Regions from separate parts of the Bradyrhizobium sp. 61 genome, predicted to be linked through region 3. Evidence: predicted binding sites of a transcription regulator. Region 3 holds the regulator's gene; each other region holds the start of a gene.
The links. The regulator LexA, encoded in region 3, represses DNA repair genes until DNA is damaged. The targets are predictions, from matches to a motif close to TGTTCNNNNTGTGTTCNG.
Positions count from the first base shown of each region.

Region 1: the regulator LexA is predicted to act here: its motif matches at 2,008-2,025, upstream of ruvC (crossover junction endodeoxyribonuclease RuvC).
Region 2: the regulator LexA is predicted to act here: its motif matches at 2,796-2,813, upstream of IVB46_RS35170 (putative DNA modification/repair radical SAM protein).
Region 4: the regulator LexA is predicted to act here: its motif matches at 3,198-3,215, upstream of IVB46_RS11375 (single-stranded DNA-binding protein).

Region 1 is NZ_JADPIU010000052.1:144,577-149,386, forward strand. It holds gene IVB46_RS15610 (methyl-accepting chemotaxis protein) at 1-883, opposite strand, end outside; gene IVB46_RS15615 (YebC/PmpR family DNA-binding transcriptional regulator) at 1,087-1,833, shown strand; gene ruvC (crossover junction endodeoxyribonuclease RuvC) at 2,056-2,583, shown strand; gene ruvA (Holliday junction branch migration protein RuvA) at 2,580-3,197, shown strand; gene IVB46_RS15630 (hypothetical protein) at 3,194-3,724, shown strand; gene ruvB (Holliday junction branch migration DNA helicase RuvB) at 3,721-4,773, shown strand.
Region 2 is NZ_JADPIU010000084.1:368,809-373,618, reverse strand. It holds gene IVB46_RS35185 (error-prone DNA polymerase) at 1-462, opposite strand, end outside; gene IVB46_RS35180 (DNA polymerase Y family protein) at 459-2,045, opposite strand; gene IVB46_RS35175 (DNA repair protein) at 1,948-2,730, opposite strand; gene IVB46_RS35170 (putative DNA modification/repair radical SAM protein) at 2,894-4,129, shown strand; gene IVB46_RS35165 (UdgX family uracil-DNA binding protein) at 4,129-4,810, shown strand, end outside.
Region 3 is NZ_JADPIU010000035.1:41,569-46,378, reverse strand. It holds gene glp (gephyrin-like molybdotransferase Glp) at 180-1,391, shown strand; gene lexA (transcriptional repressor LexA) at 1,568-2,269, shown strand; gene IVB46_RS10620 (hypothetical protein) at 2,477-2,707, shown strand; gene IVB46_RS10615 (hypothetical protein) at 2,900-3,334, shown strand; gene IVB46_RS10610 (GAF domain-containing protein) at 3,557-4,498, shown strand; gene IVB46_RS10605 (ComEC/Rec2 family competence protein) at 4,508-4,810, opposite strand, start outside.
Region 4 is NZ_JADPIU010000035.1:205,208-210,017, reverse strand. It holds gene gyrA (DNA gyrase subunit A) at 1-1,763, opposite strand, end outside; gene IVB46_RS11380 (DUF2306 domain-containing protein) at 1,932-2,330, opposite strand; gene IVB46_RS11375 (single-stranded DNA-binding protein) at 2,533-3,045, opposite strand; gene IVB46_RS11370 (outer membrane beta-barrel protein) at 3,494-4,255, shown strand; gene IVB46_RS11365 (outer membrane protein) at 4,489-4,810, shown strand, end outside.

The DNA of each region.
Region 1 (4,810 bases), on a different contig from region 3:
CCTTGCCGGCGCTGGCGACGTTCTCGCCGTGGGTCTCGGCCGCCTTGGTCGCGGCGTCGATCTCGGCCGCGCTCTCGCCGACCGAGATGATGAACTGCGACGCGCTGGCCGCGTTGCCGGAGACCTCGCTGGTGGTGGCATTCTGCTCGGCGACCGCGCCGTTGACGGTGTCGAACACCGGGCGGATCGCCTCGATCGCCTGCGCAATGCGATGCACGGCGTCGGCCGAGCCGGCGGCGTCGCGCTGGAGCGCGTCGATCTTCCTGGTGATCTCCTCCGTCGCGCCCTGGGTCTGCACCGCGAGCGCCTTCACTTCGGTGGCGACGACCGCAAAGCCCTTGCCCGCCGCACCCGCGCGCGCGGCCTCAATGGTCGAGTTGAGCGCGAGCAGCGTCGTCTGCCGCGCGATCTGCGCAATCAGATTGACGACATTGCCGATGGCAGCGGAGGATTCGCGCAGGCGGTCGACATTGGCGCGGGCTTCCTGCGCCGCGGCGCTGGCTTCGTCGGCGAGCTTGCCCGCCTCGCGCACCTGCGCGCCGATGCCTTGCGCGGACTGGGTGAACTTGTCGGCGGCATGGGCGAAGGTCGAGGCGTTCGACTGCGCCGCATTGGTGCGGCCCGTGAGGGCGTCGGTGCGTTCGCGAATGTCCGCGAGCGTTGCCGCGGTCGCCTCCGCGCCTCCGGCCACCGAATTGGCGGCCCGCTCGAGCTGGCGGATCATGGCACCGAGCTCGAGCTCCAGCAGTTCCAGGATTTCCCTGGCGGAATCGCCCTCGGCCGACGGGGCGGGCGCGGGATCGACCGGCGACGGCGCGGCCTGTGGGGGTGCCACGGGCGCGGACAAGTCGGGCAGACGCTTCCGAAACAATGCGAACGCCATCAGGTCACTCTTGTCGGGGAACGGGCGGTTGCTATTTTCGCAAGCCGGAATGAAATCAGGGTTAACGGTGCCTGACTCCTAGGCACGGGGCACTACGGTATTACCTTAAGGTCGTAGAGCCTCTTTCATTCCGGTGGGTTGGCGGCCTATAAGGCCGCGCTTCCCACCCTCACCTTTGGCGCACGATTCCTTACGAGACACGCATGGCCGGACATTCCCAATTCAAGAACATCATGCACCGCAAGGGGCGGCAGGATGCGCAGAAGTCGAAGCTGTTCGGCAAGCTGGCGCGGGAAATCACCGTCGCGGCCAAGCTGGGCACCCCCGATCCCAACATGAACCCGCGCCTGCGTGCGGCCATCATCGCGGCGCGCCAGGAGAACATGCCGAAGGACAATATCGAGCGCGCCGTCAAGAAGGCGCTCGGCAATGAGGGCGAGAACTATGACGAGATCCGCTACGAGGGTTACGGCCCCGGCGGCGTCGCCGTCATCGTCGAGGCGCTGACCGACAACCGCAACCGCGCCGCCTCCGACATCCGCTCCTTCTTCACCAAATCGGGCGGCAATCTCGGCGAAACCGGCTCGGTCTCCTTCATGTTCGACCGCACCGGCATCATCGAATACGACCGCGGCGTCGCCTCCGACGACGCGGTGCTGGATGCCGCGATCGAGGCCGGCGCCGACGACGTGGTCTCGGGCGAAGGCGGACACGAGATCTACGCCTCAACCGAAGGCTATCGCGACGTCGCCAAGGCGCTGGAAGCCAAGTTCGGCGAGCCGCGCAAGGCCGCGCTGATCTGGAAGCCGCAGAATACGGTCGCGGTCGACGACGAGACCGGCGAGAAGCTCTTGAAGCTGATGGACCTGCTCAACGAGCACGACGACGTCCAGCACGTCTACGCCAATTTCGAGGTGTCGGACGCGCTGATGGCGAAGATTGGCGGCTGACGCCGCTAGCCCCAAATTCCGCTGTCGTCGCCCGGCTTGACCGGGCGACCCAGTATTCCAGAGACGCCAGAAGGATACGGAGAAGCCGCGGCGTACTGGATACCCCGCCTTCGCGGGGTATGACGCCGGTTTGTGGTTGGCAGCAGCGCTCCCCATCACTTCCCCTGTTACTTCCGTTCTGTTTCTGTTTCCCCCACCGCAGCCAGCCGCTATCACTGGCCCATGACTGCGCTCCCGATTCGTGGCCCCGTTCGCATCATCGGCATCGACCCCGGCCTGCGCCGCACCGGCTGGGGCGTGATCGAGGCCGAGGGCAATCGTTTGATCTACGTCGCCTGCGGCTCGGTGGAACCGCCGGACGATCTGCCGCTGGCGAGCCGGCTGCTCGCGATCCATGAGGGGCTTGCCGCCGTCCTGTCCGGTCACAAGCCGATGGAAGCCGCGGTCGAGCAGACCTTTGTGAACAAGGACGGCGTCGCGACGCTGAAGCTCGGCCAGGCCCGCGGCGTCGCCATGCTGGCGCCTGCGATGTTCGGCATCACTGTCGCCGAATACGCGCCGAACCAGGTCAAGAAGACGGTGGTCGGCGCCGGCCACGCCGACAAGCACCAGATCGCGATGATGCTGAAGATCTTGCTGCCGAAAGCCGAGCCGCCGTCAGCGGACGCCGCCGACGCGCTCGCCATCGCCATCACCCACGCCCATCACCGCCAGAGCACGGCGCTCAGGCTGAAGGTGGTGGGCTTATGATCGGCAAGCTCAAGGGCCTGATCGATTCCTACGGCGAGGATTATGTCCTCCTCGACGTCGGCGGCGTCGGCTATCAGGTGCATTGCTCGGCCCGAACGCTGCAGCATCTGCCGGCGCCCGGCGAGGCCGCGGTGCTGTCGATCGAGACTTACGTCCGCGAGGACCAGATCAAGCTGTTCGGCTTCCGCACCGACCAGGAGCGCGAATGGTTTCGCCTGCTCCAGACCGTGCAGGGCGTCGGCGCCAAGGTCGCGCTCGCGGTGCTCGGCACGCTGGCGCCTTCCGATCTCGCCAACGCCATCGCGCTGCGCGACAAGGCCGCGGTGGCACGCACGCCGGGCGTCGGCCCCAAGGTTGCCGAGCGCATCGTCACCGAGCTGAAGGACAAGGCGCCGGCCTTCGCCAATGTCGATCCCGCCGTCGTGCATCTCGCCGGCGCCGTCGACGACCAGCGCGCGCCGCGCCCGGTGGCAGATGCGATCTCTGCGCTGGTCAATCTCGGCTACGGCCAGCCGCAGGCGGCTGCCGCTATTGCATCCGCATCGCGCAGCGCGGGCGAGAGCGCCGAGACCGCGCAACTCATCCGGCTAGGCCTGAAGGAGCTGTCGAAGTGAGCGCGGCCCACTCCAATCCCGTCGCCGCCCTGTTTCGTCGCCTTTCGCGCGTGGCCGGTATCGTCGTGATTTTCTCCATTGTCGGGCCGCTGACGACCGCCGCGTTGGTTGCTGTGACGGTAACGGCGCTCGGCGCCGCGGTGCTGCAGATGTTTCTCGTGTTCCTCGAACTGGAAGCACTGCGTGCCCTGGTTTCGATCGCGGTCGTGCTGTTGGCCATCGTCACGATTCTCGCCTCGTTCCTTCCTGCAGTCGTCGCCGGCCTGATATTTGCGCTGGCGGCGGTCTACGCCGATCTCAACATGATCTGGATGGCGTGGCTCGCCGCGGCCGTGGGCGCGGCCGGCTTCGTCATGGTTGGCATGTTCGTCGTGCCCTCCGAAACCTCGGCGGTGATCGTGCCGAGTGTCCGTTCCGCGCCCGAGGCGCTGAAGCTTTCGGCGATGCTCGCCGTCGTCGCCGTCATTCCGGCCAGCCTGTGCTGGTGGCTCGCGAAACCGCTGCATCGTGTTATCCTGCCCGCATGACCACTCCCCCACGCATCGTCACGCCCGAGCGCCGCTCCGATGACGTCGGCGACACCGCGCTACGCCCGCAGTCGCTGTCCGATTTCGTCGGCCAGCAGCAGGCGCGCAAGAATCTCTCGATCTTCATCGAGGCGGCGCGCAAGCGCGGCGAGGCGCTGGATCACGTGCTGTTCGTGGGCCCGCCCGGCCTTGGCAAGACCACGCTGGCGCAGATCGTGGCCAAGGAGCTTGGCGTCGGCTTTCGCGCCACCTCGGGTCCGGTGATCGCCAAGGCCGGCGATCTCGCCGCACTCCTCACCAACCTCGAAGAGCGTGACGTGCTTTTCATCGACGAGATCCATCGCCTCAGCCCGGCGGTGGAAGAAGTGCTCTATCCCGCGATGGAGGACTTTCAGCTCGACCTGATCATCGGCGAGGGCCCGGCGGCACGCTCGGTGAAGATCGAGCTGTCGAAATTCACGCTCGTCGGCGCCACCACGCGCGCCGGCCTCCTTACCAATCCCTTGCGCGACCGCTTCGGCATCCCGGTCCGGCTCAATTTTTACACCATCGAAGAGCTGGAAAGCATCGTCACCCGCGGCGCGCGCGTGCTCAATGTCGGCATGAGCGCCGACGGTGCCAACGAGATCGCGCGCCGCGCCCGCGGCACGCCGCGCATCGCCGGCCGCCTGTTGCGGCGCGTGCGCGATTTCGCCTCCGCCGCCGATGCCGCCTCGATCGACCGCAAGATCGCCGACCACGCGCTGAGCGCGCTCGAGGTCGACGCCGCGGGCCTCGACGCCATGGACCGCCGCTACCTCACGACCATCGCGCAGAACTATGGCGGCGGCCCGGTCGGCGTCGAGACGATGGCCGCCGCCCTGTCCGAGCCGCGCGATGCGATCGAGGACATCATCGAGCCTTATCTCATTCAGTGCGGCTATCTCCAGCGCACCCCGCGCGGCCGCCTGCTCACCTCGCACGCCTTCCGCCATCTCGGCATCGCCGAGCCCTCGCGCGATGCCGCGGCACAGTTCGGCCTGTTCGGCTCGGACGAGAGCGACGACTGATCTCGCGCAAATGCCGGGTGCAGCTATCGTCATGAAC
Region 2 (4,810 bases), on a different contig from region 3:
CTTAAGCTTTGCGAGAACATCCAGCGCCTGCTCGGGCTCGAACCGATGCGGCAACGTCAGGACCAGGAGCTGGCCTTCCGCAAACTCAAGAAGATCACCGAAGGTGAGACGGCACTCGCCCTTCTCGATCCGCGTGATGTCATCGCCGCGCTTGCCTCTGGTGAGGAGCTGGCACAGCCGGCCATAGGCGGCGCGGTCGCGCGGATAGACAAAAATGTCGGGCGTGCCGTCGATGAAAACAATGCGCGCGCCGATCAGCAATTTCGGCTTGTGCAGCACCTTGTCATTGTCGAGCTCCTTGTAGGCGCGCACCACGCCGGCGAGCGTGTTGTGGTCGGCAATGCCGATCACGGGAATGCCGAGAATGCTCGCCTGATGCACATAGGCGCGCGGATCCGAGCCGCCGCGCAGGAAGGAGAAGTTGGTGGTGATGCCGATCTCGGCATAAGCAGGCGTGTTCATGCGAAGAGACCGTGCACATACCAGTTTGGAGGAATGGGTTTGCCTTCGTCGTCGAACACCTCTCCTTCGTAAAGACCGTCGCGAAAGATCCAGAAGCGCAGGCCTTCGGCATCCTCGATGCGGAAATAATCCCGCGTCAATTGCTTGCCGTCCTGCCGCCACCATTCCATCGCGATGCGCTCGGGCCCTTCCACCCGCACCACCGCATGCAGCGCGCGTCGCCAGGTGAACTGATGCGGCGGGCCGTCGGGCACGGTCGCGAACGGCACCTTGATCGGCTCCGGTCTGTCGAACAGCCGCAGGGGGCGCAGCGGCGGCTCGCTCTCGGCGCGCGCCGGCCATTCGGCCTGCATGGCCACGGCGAGATGGTGCTGGGCAGGCGCGGCCAGCACCGCACATTCGGGGATATGGGTATCCTCAGGCAAATGCACGACGACGCGCTTTCCGCCGATGCGCGCGGCGATGCGGTCGATCAGCGCGGCGAGCTCGTCATTGTCATGGACATGGGCGTCGAGATCGCGCTGCTCCTGCACCACGATCTCGGTGCGGCTTGCCGACAGTCGTACCATGTCGAAACCGAAGCCGGGATCCAGCGGATCGGCGAGCGCATCGAGGCGCTCGCGAAACAGCCGGTCGATGACTTTGCTTTGCGTGACCGGCCGCCCGGTCTCGACCATGATCGCGCGCACCACGCCGTCGGTACGAAAGAAGGCGGCTTCCAGGCGCCGCGCGCCCTTGCCCTGCTTCTCCATGGACGCGATCAGCGTATCGGCCAGCCGCGACAGCGTCATCGCGATCATGGTGTCGGTGGCGATCGGTTCGGCAAAGCGCTTCTCCACGATGTAATCCGGCAACGGTTTGCGCGGATTGATCGGGGCATCGCCATGCCCCTGCGCATGCGCGAGCAGCGTGGAGAACCGCGCGCCGAACCGCGCCGTGATCTCATGCGGCTCGCGCGAGGCGACATCGCCGATGGTTTTCAGACCGGCGCGGCGCAGGCCAGTGGTGATGGCCTCGCCCGCACCGAGCGCAGACACCGGCAGCCGGCTGATTGCCGCCGCCTCCCCGCCATCGGCGACGATGGTGCCGGAGGCCTGCCGCGTCAGCGTGCGCGCGCAGACCGAGGTGCCGGCGATCGCCGCGCTGACGGCAAAACCCTGACGGGCGAGTGCGCGGACGAAGGTCTGCAACAACGCAGCCTCGCCGCCGAACAGATGCGCGCAGCCGGTGATGTCCAGAAACAGCCCGTGCGGCGGATCGAGCGCCACCAGCGGCGTGAAGCGGTCGCACCAGTCGGCGACGTCGCTGAGCGTCTTCGCATCGGCCACAACATCGGCGTCGAACACTTTCAAGTCCGGACACATCGCCCGTGCATTGGCCAGGGGCTGGCCGATGTGCAAGCCGAGGCGCTCGGCGGCTTCGTCCAGCGCATGGATCACCAGCGCATTGTTGTCCTTGATGACAACGATGCTCGGATCATTGGTCTTACCCAGCGCGCCGAAGAACCGCTGAATCCGATCGATGGGCAGGCGCGGCAGCCACAGGCTGAGGATACGCCGACGGTTCACTGAACTGGCACTCATCACATTTCCATTCCATGATCCACCGGCCGCACGGGCCATGACGATTGCGCAAGAGCTCGGCATCGAAGCGCGGCGCGCCCCAGGAACTCCATGCCGGGCCCGGCGGCGAATGCGCCGCGCGTAACATCCACCGTGTCTCCGCGGTCGAGGGCAAAGGCTGCGCGGCCATCCGCAACATCAGGCCGGTGACGCCGGAAGATTGCGCGGCCAGCGTCAGCTTGCGGCTCGCCACGAGATCGAACTGCCGCGTCTCACCCCAGAGCTCGAGCACGACGGCGCCAAGCGCGTCGCAGGCGAGCGCATCGGCCGAGGTCCGCAGCGCGCTCTCGACATCGGCGGCACGCACCATCACCACGCGGCGCGGATCAAGACCGATCTCGGCAAGCCCGCTCATCGACAGCGCGCCGGTCTCGAGTTCCGAAAAATCCTGCCGCACCCACAGCAGCGGCCGGCGCCGCGAGACACGCCCCGCAAGCCCCATGACAAAACCCGTCGCAGCGGTTCCCTGCCGGCCCTCGCAAAACACCTCGTGGATCACCGCGCGCGCGAGCCCGCCCTTCAGCGCGCTGTCGACCTCGCCGTGGCCGAGCGCGACGCGATCGTGCTGATGCACGACCTCCGCCGTCTCGATGCGCTCGATCTGGCCGCGCAAGGTCGCAAGCGCGTTCATCCGTGCGCCGCTCATATACGCCGCTCCTTCAGAGGTGATTGCCGAGGTTCTCAAAAATAAGAACCTGCGGCTGGCTCATTTGTTCATGATATGTTCTAATATAAAGCTAACAGCGGCCGGGGAGTCAATCGAATTGGTGCTCATCCGGATTCGTAAGCTGAATCAAAGGGATCCCACGATGGACGTACAACGCAAGCTGGAGATTCTGGCTGATGCCGCCAAATACGACGCGTCGTGCGCCTCCAGCGGTACCGAGAAGCGGGATTCCAGCGATGGCAAGGGCATGGGCTCGACCGCGCCGGGCATGGGCATCTGCCATTCCTACGCGCCGGACGGACGCTGCATCTCGCTGCTCAAAGTGCTCCTGACCAACGCCTGCAACTACGACTGCCTTTATTGCGTCAACCGCGCCTCCTCCAACGTGCCGCGTGCCCGCTTCACCATCGACGAGGTGGTCAAGCTCACGCTCGACTTCTACCGGCGCAACTACATCGAGGGCCTGTTTCTCTCCTCCGGCATCATCCGCAGCCCCGACTACACCATGGAGCAGGTGGTCAGCGTCGCGCGCAAACTGCGCGAGGAGCATCACTTTCGCGGCTACATCCATCTCAAGACCATTCCCGAGGCCGACGACGCGCTGATCGCGGAAGCCGGCAAATATGCCGACCGTCTCTCCATCAACATCGAAATGCCCGAGGAGACGAGCCTGCAGCAATTCGCACCGGAAAAGGATGTGCGCGCGATCCGCCGCACCATGGGCCGGCTGCGGCTGAAGCTCGACGAGGTCGAGGAAGGCCGCAGCGCGAAGACGAAGGCCAGGCCGCAGCGTTTTGCACCGGCCGGGCAAAGCACGCAGATGATCGTCGGCGCCGACAGTGCCAACGATCACACCATCCTGCACACCAGCGCCAATCTCTACGGCTCCTACAGGCTGAGGCGCGTCTACTACTCCGCCTTCAGCCCGATCCCCGATGCGAGCCGCGCGCTGCCCCTGCGCGCGCCGCCGCTGCTGCGCGAGCACCGGCTCTACCAGGCCGACTGGCTGATGCGGTTCTACGGTTTCGACGTTGCGGAGATCGTTGACGACAGCGCGATGCTGCCGCTCGACATCGATCCGAAGCTCGCCTGGGCGCTGCGCCACCGCGACCGCTTCCCGCTCGACGTCAACCGCGCCAGCCGCGAGGAGCTGTTGCGCGTGCCCGGCTTCGGCACCAAGGCGGTCGAACGCATCATCGCGACACGACGCACCACCACGATCCGCCTCTCCGATCTCGCGCGGCTGCATGTGCCCCGCAACAAGGCGCTGCCGTTCATCGTCCTCAGCGATCACCGCCCCGCGCCGCACCGCCTCGACGAGGCGCGGCTGATCGAACGGTTCAAGCCGAAGGCAACACAACTGGGGTTTGGCTTCTGATGCAGTACATCACCCTCGACACCGAAACCGATTTCGACGGCTGGCGCAAAGCCGCACGCAGCCTCGTGCTGCATCATGTGCCGCCAACCGATGTCACCTGGACCGTGCAAGGCGGCGAAGCCGAGTTGTTCGCACCGCCCGCGCCGTCTCCGATATTTGAGGTGAACGACGGCACCTTCAACGTCTCGGCAAAATTCGTCGAGCTCGCCAAGGCCGCGATCCTGCATCGCGATCCCGAGCGCTTTGCGATCCTCTATCGCCTGCTCTGGCGATTGAAGGACAATCACGATCTCATCGAGGTCGCGACCGATCCTGATGTCGCGCAAGTCACCGCCATGGCAAGAGCAGTCCATCGCGACGAGCACAAGATGCATGCCTTCGTGCGCTTCCGCGAGATCGGACGCGAGCGCGCAGCGCATTACGTCGCCTGGTTCGAGCCGGAGCATCACATCGTCGAGCTCGCCGCGCCGTTCTTCGCCAAGCGCTTTGCCGACATGCCCTGGTCGATCCTGACACCCGATCTGTGCGCGCATTGGGATGGCCACGCGCTCTCATTCACCCCGGGTGTGAGCAAGAACGAAGCACCGGGCGAAGACCGGCTGGAGGAAACCTGGCGGCGCTATTACGCCAGCATCTTCAACCCGGCCCGGCTCAAGGTGAAGGCAATGCAGACGGAGATGC
Region 3 (4,810 bases):
TACCGGTCTGTCTCGCCTTCTGGATCATGCCGCGGCGGACTTGATGCTCACCCTTCATCGCAGAGCGGATGACGCAGGATAAATCATCCTGCGCGGCCACTGTTTTGCCTCTGCGCCTGCACTCGGCTAGAACTCTCGCCGCCGATTTGCCCGAACGGGCCCAGCAGGAGTTTTCACCCGTGGCCCTGATGCCGGTTTCCGACGCGCTCTCCGCGGTGCTGGCGGGCGCAGAGCCGTTGCTTGAAGAGATGATCGCGCTCGACGCAGCCTTCCACCGCGTGCTCGCACGCGACGTCGCCGCGCGGCGCACGCAGCCGCCGCAGGCGATGTCGGCAATGGACGGCTATGCGGTGCGCGCGGTCGATGCGGCGAAGATCGACTCCCAGCTCACCCTGATCGGCGAGGTCGCGGCGGGCCGCCCGTTTGCGGGATCGGTCGGCGCCGGCGATGCCGTGCGTATCTTCACCGGCGGTGTCGTTCCCGATGGCGCTGATGCGGTCGTGATCCAGGAGGACACGATCGCGGACGGCAAGCGCATCACCATCAAGGAAGCCGCCGTAACGGGGCGGCACATCCGCCCCGCCGGCGTCGACTTCTCGGAAGGCGACGTGCTGCTGCGCAAAGGGGCCCGGCTCACCGAGCGCGACCTCGCGCTCGCCGCCGGCATGAATTACCCGCAATTGCCAGTCCGGCGACGCCCGAAGGTCGCGATCCTCGCGACCGGCGACGAGCTGGTGATGCCGGGTACGACGCCGGGCCACGGCCAGATCGTCTATTCCAACGGTTATGCCCTGCACGCGCTCGCCCGCAGCGAGGGCGCCGATACCATCGACCTCGGCGTTGCCGCCGACACGCTGGAGGCCACCACAGCCGGCATCGGCCGCGCGCGGGAGAGCGGCGCGGACATCCTGATCACGACCGGCGGCGCGTCGGTCGGGGACCACGATCTGGTCCAGCAGGCGCTGAGGGACGAAGGTATCTCGATGGCGTTCTGGAAGATCGCGATGCGGCCGGGCAAGCCGATGATGAACGGGCGGCTCGGCGCGATGCGCGTGATCGGCCTGCCCGGCAATCCCGTGTCATCCTACGTTTGCGGCTTCCTGTTCATGGTGCCGTTGATTCGCGCGCTTTCGGGCCGTTCGATGATTCATCACCGCCGCGAACGCGCGGTGCTCGGCCGCGATGTCGGCGCCAACGACCAGCGCGAGGATTACCTGCGCGCGCGCCTCGAGCTGCGCGACGACGGCACGCTTCTCGCCCTTCCGGTTAATCACCAGGATTCCTCGCTGCTTGCGAATCTCGCTGCGGCACAGGCACTTCTCGTGCGCGCGCCATTCGCGCCGAAGGCCGAAGCCGGCACGCCTTGCGAGGTCTTGCGGCTGCCCGTGTGATCGCTTCGTTCGCGTGCGTTCCGCGAACTTTGTCGCGTTCACGGTAAATTAAGCAGTTGCGGAACATGTATCGAACATATAGTGTCCGTTCATGATTTGTTTCGAGCATGTAGCGGCTTACTGCTGAATTCAGCGTCTCGGAATCGAACGACATCAACCGGGGGATTTTGGTCGAGATGTTAACGCGCAAACAATACGAGCTCCTGCGGTTCATCAGCGAACGGCTGAAGGAAAGCGGCGTGCCGCCCTCCTTCGATGAGATGAAGGACGCGCTCGACCTGCGCTCGAAATCGGGCATCCATCGCCTGATCACCGCGCTTGAGGAGCGCGGTTTCATCCGGCGCCTGCCCAACCGGGCCCGCGCCATCGAGGTGATCAAGCTGCCCGAGCTTCAGGCCGCTGCCGGCAGCCGCCGCGGCTTCACGCCGAGCGTCATCGAAGGCAATCTCGGCAAGGTCCGCACGACTTCGAGCCCGCCGGCGGACGAGGGCGAGCGCCCCGTCGCGGTCCCCGTGATGGGCCGCATCGCGGCCGGTACGCCGATCGAGGCCTTGCAGACCCGCAGCCACACCATCAGCGTACCGCCTGACATGCTCGGCTCGGGCGAACATTACGCGCTCGAAGTGCGCGGCGATTCCATGGTCGAGGCCGGCATTCTCGACGGCGACATGGCGCTGATCCAGCGCAACGAGAGCGCCGATACCGGCGATATCGTGGTGGCGCTGATCGACGACGAGGAGGCGACGCTCAAGCGCTTCCGCCGTCGCGGCGCCTCGATCGCGCTTGAGCCCGCCAATGCGGCCTATGAGGTCCGCATCCTGCCGCCCAACCGGGTGAAGATCCAGGGCAAGCTGATCGGGCTGTACCGGAAGTATTGATACCGGACGTGCCGGTATCGGTTATTTGGCGCCCCGCGCGCCTTCGATCGGCATCGCCGATCCGAGATTGGAGCGGACGATTGTCCGCTTCCGCTGGATAGTCTTTCTGGTTTCGCGCAGATTATCCGGCCCCTCCTCCAGCGGTAAATCCTCGGCACGCCGCACGAAGCAGCCCTGCTTCGTGGCCTTCAGGTTCGAGGAGAAGTCATGCGCCGGATCGTTCTGAGCACACTTGCTGTGGCGCTGATCGCAGCATCAGCGTCGCAAGCCTTGGACGTACAAGCCTTGGCCACGCAAGCCTTGGTCGCGCAATCGCGGCCCCATGTCCGCAAGGACACCGCCCTGAGCGAGCAAGTCCGCAAGGCCCGCGACACCGTCGACCGACGGTCGCGGCCGGGCTGGCAACATTCCGGCTGGTCGGCGCCTGCGGGGCGCTGACACGCGCCTGCGGAATGCAAAGGGGCGGGCTTTGTTCCTGGTGGATTCGGGAAAGTTAATGTGATTGCGGCCTGCGGCGGCGAGCCGTAGATTTGCCTACAACCCGGCAGAACGTTTGGTATTTCCACTCTGATAGAGGCCTGCGCCTCGATTAAGAGACGTGGGTCGCTATCCCTGCATGAGGAGCACCCGATGTGTGACTACAGCCTGCATGCCGTCGCGTCGCGTCCCGCCGAAGTCGGCGAGACGATCGTCACGACAACCTTCCGCGGCACCTCGACGCGCGGCTTTGCCTCCGCGGCCGATCCGACCGTCGCGGTCTGCCTGCTCCCGGGAACGGAGCTCGCCTTCGCCGACAACGTCCGCTACGACAATCGCTGGATCTGGACGCGCACCGTCAATTCGCGCGTCGGCAAGTTCGGCAAGATCGATCCGCACATTCCCGATCGCCATCATGATGCGATCGAATTCCCCGACGGCAAATCCGTGCTGGTGACGCAGCTGGTCGAAGGCCAGCGTGCGACCGTGCTGCAGCTACCGGTGACCCAGCCGCTCGGCGAGCGCGAGCACAAGCCGCAGACCATCACCGACAGCCGGCCAACCATCACCCGCCTGCCGATCGGCTGATGCAGCCATTCCCGGCCGGCAGGTCGGGCCAGGATTGAAATCGCCATCGCCGGCCGAGGCCGGCGAGATGGTGTCGTTCGTGTCCCGCGAAACTCCATCGGGCGGACCAAGCCGTGGCGTCTCCACCGCACGAAGTTTGCGCTGTCCTGCCTGAATTTTGAACGTCCGTTCCGCAGCCAAATGGCCGATGCTTGGTGCGGCTTGAGACGGCGGGCACGTTCGATGAAGACCTTCATTCGCGTCGTTGAACTCTGGGTGCCTGACCGCACGCGCATGCGGCTGGAATTCGGCGGCGGCCTCTACGGCGAAGGGTTGTCCGCGTTTAGGGACGTGAGCGAGGGTCTGCATTTCGGATATGACGAGGGGCTTCCCGGCAAGGCCTGGACCAGCGGCCACCCCGTGATCCTCACCAGATTCACCGATTCCTATTTCAGGCGGACCGATCAGGCCATCGCCGCCGGGCTGATCTGCGGCGTTGCGGTGCCGGTGTTTTCAGGCGAATTCCTGCAAGCCGTCATGGTGCTGTTCTGCGGCGACGACGAGGCCCATGTCGGCGCGATCGAACTCTGGCACAACGATGCCGAAACCTCCCACGAGATGGGGCTCGTCGACGGCTATTACGGCACCGCCGACATGTTCGAATTCAACTCCCGCCACACCAGATTTCCGCGTGGCTTCGGCCTGCCCGGCCGCATCTGGAAAGCCGGCCTGCCGCTGATCATCAAGGACCTGCACGATGCCAGGAGTTTTCTGCGCTGGGAGGACGCCGCCAAGGTCGGAATCAATCTCGGCGTCGGCGTTCCCTACCGGACCGGCACCGATCAGACCTGGGTGCTGACATTCCTCTCCGCGCAGGCGACCCCGATCGCGCGACGCTTCGAGATCTGGGTCCCGGACGAGGCCCGTTCGGCGCTGGTCTTCCGCGCCGGCGATTGCAGCGGGCAGACCGACCTCGCCGCGCTTTATGCGACGAAATCCATCGCCAAAGGCGAAGGCAGCATCGGCGGGGCCTGGGCCACCGGCATGCCCGCGCTCAACGACGATCTCGCGCGTGACGTCTCGGTCGCGGCCTTGCAGGCCTGCGCCTCTGGACTGAGCCAGATGGTCGTCCTGCCGGTGATCGGCAACGCCAGGCTCGACGCCGTGCTGGCCTGGTATCTGTAACCCGTCCGCTCAATCCTCGGCCTGCAGGTCGGCTTCCGATGGCGTCGCGTCGCGGTTGCGGGGAGCCGCCGCCTGCGGCGCAAGGCTCGCGCCGAAATCCGCCTCGCCGGCGGCCGCCGGCGACCACGGACGGTCTGTCCCCCTCGTCTTCGCCGCCTGAACCGCAAAACCGTCGCCGCTTCGCGTCAGCGCCAGCGCGCCTTGCTTTGCGAGACGCTGACGGTCGACAACCATCGCCGCGCAATCCGGCGGCGCCGGCCGCGCCGTCACCACCAGCGCGGCACGGCTGCAATCGTCAGCCAGTGAATCGAT
Region 4 (4,810 bases), 160 kb from region 3:
TGCGTCGACGCCACGAACAGGCGGCTGACGAAATCCTCGTCGCGGGTCTGCATGCCGGCGCGGCCCTTGCCGCCGCGGCGCTGCGCCCGGTAGGCCGACAGCGGCACGCGCTTGACGTAGCCGGCGTGGGAGACGGTGACGACCATATCCTCGCGCTGGATCAGGTCCTCGTCCTCGACCTCGCCCTCCTGCTCGATGATCACGGTGCGGCGCGGGGTCGCGAACTCGGCCTTCACCTCGGCGAGCTCGGTCTTGATGATGCCCAGCACGCGGGCGCGCGAGCGCAGGATGTCGAGATAGTCGGCGATCTCGCCGGCGAGCTTGTCGAGCTCGTCGCGGATTTCGTCGCGGCCGAGTGCGGTGAGGCGCTGAAGGCGCAGGTCGAGAATGGCCCTCGCCTGTTCCATCGACAGCCGGATCGTGCCGTCCTCGCTGATGCGGTGGCGCGGATCGTCGATCAGCGTCAGCATGTCCTCGACGTCCCGTGCCGGCCAGTCGCGCGACATCAGGGTGTCGCGGGCAGTGGTCGGGTCGGGCGAGGTCCGGATGACGCGGATCATCTCGTCGATATTGGCGACCGCGATCGCCAGACCAACCAGGATGTGGGCGCGATCGCGCGCCTTGGCGAGCAGGAACTTGGTGCGACGCGTGACGACCCGCTCGCGGAAGTCGACGAAGATCGCCAGCAGGTCCTTCAGATGCATGATCCGCGGACGGCCGCTGTCGAGCGCCACCATGTTGACGCCGAAGCTCGTCTGCAGCGGCGTGAATCGGTACAGCTGATTCAGCACCACATCCGGCACGGCGTCGCGCTTCAATTCGATGACGACGCGGTAGCCGTCGCGGTCGGATTCATCGCGCAGGTCGCCGATGCCTTCGATCTTCTTTTCCTTGACCAGCTCGGCGATGCGCTCGACCATCGTCGCCTTGTTCACCTGGTAGGGAATCTCGGTGATGATGATCGCCTCGCGCTCCTTGCGGATGGTCTCGATGGCGACCTTGCCGCGCATGACGATCGAGCCGCGGCCGAGGTGATAGGCGGCGCGGATGCCCGCGCGTCCGAGAATGACACCGCCGGTCGGGAAATCCGGTCCCGGAACGATGTTGATGAGTTCCTCGATGGTGAGCGCAGGATTGTCGATCAACGCGACGCAGGCGTCGATGACCTCGCCGAGATTGTGCGGCGGGATGTTGGTGGCCATGCCGACCGCGATGCCGCCCGCCCCGTTGACCAGGAGGTTCGGGAACTTGGCCGGCAGGACCGACGGCTCGGTTTCGTTGTTGTCGTAGTTCGGCTGGAAGTCGACGGTGTCCTTGTCGATGTCGGCCAGCAGAGCCAACGCCACCTTCGTCAGTCGCGCTTCGGTGTACCGATAGGCGGCCGGGGGATCGCCGTCGACCGAGCCGAAATTGCCCTGGCCGTCGATGAGCGGCACGCGCATCGAGAAGTCCTGCGCCATCCGGACCATGGCGTCGTAGATCGACTGGTCGCCATGCGGATGATATTTACCGATCACGTCACCGACCACGCGCGCCGACTTGACGTACTTCTTGTCGGGCGTGTGCCCCTGCTCGTTCATCGAGTAGAGGATGCGACGATGAACCGGCTTCAACCCGTCGCGCGCATCAGGCAGCGCACGCGCCACGATCACGCTCATTGCGTAATCGAGGTAGGACTTCTTCATCTCCTCGTAGATGGAAACGGGACGAATGTCCGAGGGTTGCGCCGGCTGGTCGCCGGGCTTGTTGTCGTCGTCAGCCAAGGGGAAATCCGGTGAGATTTTATCTGGGAATCATATAGCGCATCGCCCCCCTGATAACCACCCTTGCGAGGTCTGGGGAAGCGGTTTTTCCGACTGTTTTTCCAGAGACTTACGAGCTCAGCACCACTGCCTCGAGGGAAGCCGGAATGAGCCGCATGGAACCACGTCCTAGGCTCCGAAAATCACCCGGTGCATGATCCGTCCAGGCACAAGCGTGAACAGCCCGGCAATCACGAGCGCGCCGACGAACGTCATGATCATGATGCGCCGGTGATCAGTGACGCGATGGGTATGCGCCCGCCACACCGCGAGCGGCAACATCACCAGCGTGAAGATCGACAGGAGATGGATCGGGCTGAACGGCCCGACCAGACGGATCTGGTGGATCCAGAACGACGAGGCCGCCACCACCGCCATCAGCGCCACCCAGATCCAGCCGATCGTCCGGTGCGGTAGCGTGCCCTTGGGGGCGGCAAACTGAACGAGGCCGAGCACGAAGGCGGCCATTGCGGCAAAGGCATGCAGCGGGATCGCCGGAGCAGCCTCAAGCAGTGGCGCAACGCTCATGCAGGGCTTCCTCTAATCGACGGCCGACCCATGTGAATAGGATTAACATCAAGTTAATACCATTCACATCATGCCTCGTCAAAGGCTTGAGGCAGCACATGAGGCAAGCCCGGAAAAACCGAGCTTTGCCCGCCAATTGGTAAGAAATCCTGTCGTTTCAGGCGAGCAAGGTGACATCAGGGGCGAAGCGCCCCCGCCCGCCTCAGAACGGGATATCGTCGTCCATGTCGCTGTTGCGGCCACCACCACCGCCACCACCGCCGCCGCCGGCGGCAACGGCACGGCGCGGCGCGCTGCTGACGGGACCGGAGGAGCCGAAATCGCCGCCCGGCTCGTCGCCGAAGCTGCCGCCTCCACCGCCGCCGCGGCCGTCGAGCATCGTCAGGGTCGAGTTGAAGCCCTGGAGCACGACCTCGGTGGAGTACTTCTCGGCGCCGCTCTGGTCGGTCCATTTGCGGGTCTGGAGCGCGCCCTCGATGTAAACCTTCGCGCCCTTCTTCAGGTACTGCTCGGCGACCTTGCAGAGCCCTTCATTGAAGATCACGACGCGATGCCACTCGGTCTTTTCCTTGCGCTCGCCGCTATTCTTGTCGCGCCAGGTCTCCGAGGTGGCGATGCTCAAATTCGCGATCGGCCGCCCGTCCTGGGTGCGGCGGATTTCGGGATCCTTGCCGAGATTTCCAACCAGAATGACCTTGTTGACGCTTCCCGCCATCGCCGCTCTCCACTCCGAATGCCACTGAATTTTAGAAGGCCCGGGACGCGCCCGCGTCCTCTGCAACCTGTTGACGCGACCTATACGCTTGCGCGGACGGATCGGCCCGTCACCCCTCCACTTATCCCCACATATAGCACCCCTGGCCGGCTCGTTCCAGATTTGTTCTTATGACACCCCTCACCTTGTTGCGTTGGCAAGACGGCACCGCGCTGCACAAAGACGGCCTGCGCCAAATGGAATTTCCCCGAATTCCTGAGGACGGCGAAACAGCTTAACATTCATCAAGTTAGAAGCAGTTCAGATGCCGCCCGACTGTTGCATTCCGGAGACGGACTCCGCCTCCCGCCTAAGCTACGCTTGCTGCGGAATTAGATTCTTATAGGCGTCGCGCCTGATCAGCCGCTTCGGGGACTTCGAAAAGCGGTCAGAAACTGGGGGGACTGCAATGAATAAGATTTTGATTGGTACTATTGGTGCAATCGCGTTGGGGCTGTCGGCTCCCGCAAGCGCGGCAGATCTCGCTGCGCGTCCCTACACCAAGGCTCCAGCACCGATGATCGCGACCATCTACGACTGGAGCGGCTTCTACATCGGTATCAACGGCGGCGGCGGCACCAGCCACAAGTGCTGGGACGTCGATATCGGCGGTGGCGTTCTCGTAGGCGAAGGCTGCCACAACGCGACCGGCGGCACGGTCGGCGGCCAGGTCGGCTACCGCTGGCAGTCAGCCAACTGGGTGTTCGGCTTCGAAGGCCAGGGCAACTGGGCCGATTTCTCGGGTGACAACATCAGTGCTATCAGCGGCCTGCGCGATCGTTCGAAGATCAACGCCTTCGGCCTGATTACCGGTCAGGTCGGTTACGCCTGGAACAACGTCCTGGTCTACGTGAAGGGCGGCGGCGCCGTCGTCAGCGATCGCTACCGCAGCTTCGACGTCGCCAGCGGCCTCGAGTTCGACCGGGCCAACGAGACCCGTTGGGGCGGCACCGTGGGTGCGGGCGTCGAGTTCGGATTCGCCCCGAACTGGACCGTGGGTTTCGAATACGACCACATCTTCCTCGGCAACCGCACCATCGGCTTCACCGGATCCGGCAATTTCGCCCCGCTCGGCGTCGCCACACGCTCCGATCGCATCAGCCAGGACGTCGATATCGGCCTCGTCCGCGTGAACTATCGCTGGGGCGGCCCGCTGATCGCAAGATACTGACATCCCTCTGGGATCGCTTGGAGATCAAAGGCCGGCCTCGCGCCGGCCTTTTTGCGTGGGCAACGGGAATTATAGGTCAGTCACCGTTACGTTTTGCGATTATTGTGGCTTTTGGGAGACACAACTTGCGGCTTTGCTGATGTAAGCACGACATCAGTTGGACCACGGCGTCCGATGTCCTTCCGAACGCACGGAAGGCAAAAACAGAAACCGGGACTGGGATTAGTTTGAAAATGAAGAAGGTTTTGTTGGCTTCGGCCTGTTTGTTCGCTCTCGCTGCTCCGGCTTCGGCCGCTGATCTCGCGGCGCGCCCCTACACCAAGGCTCCGGTGGCGGTGGCCTCGGTCTACAACTGGACCGGCTTCTACCTCGGTATCGTCGGCGGCGGCGCCTGGGAAAACGGTTCCGGCGACCCGAAGATGAAGGGTGGCTTCGTCGGCGGCACCGCCGGCTACAACTGGCAGACCGGTAACGTCGTGTTCGGCGTCGAGGCTGATGGTTCCTGGGCTGATGTCAGTGCTTCGGCGACCGGCGCCACTGTTGTTCCCGGATTCG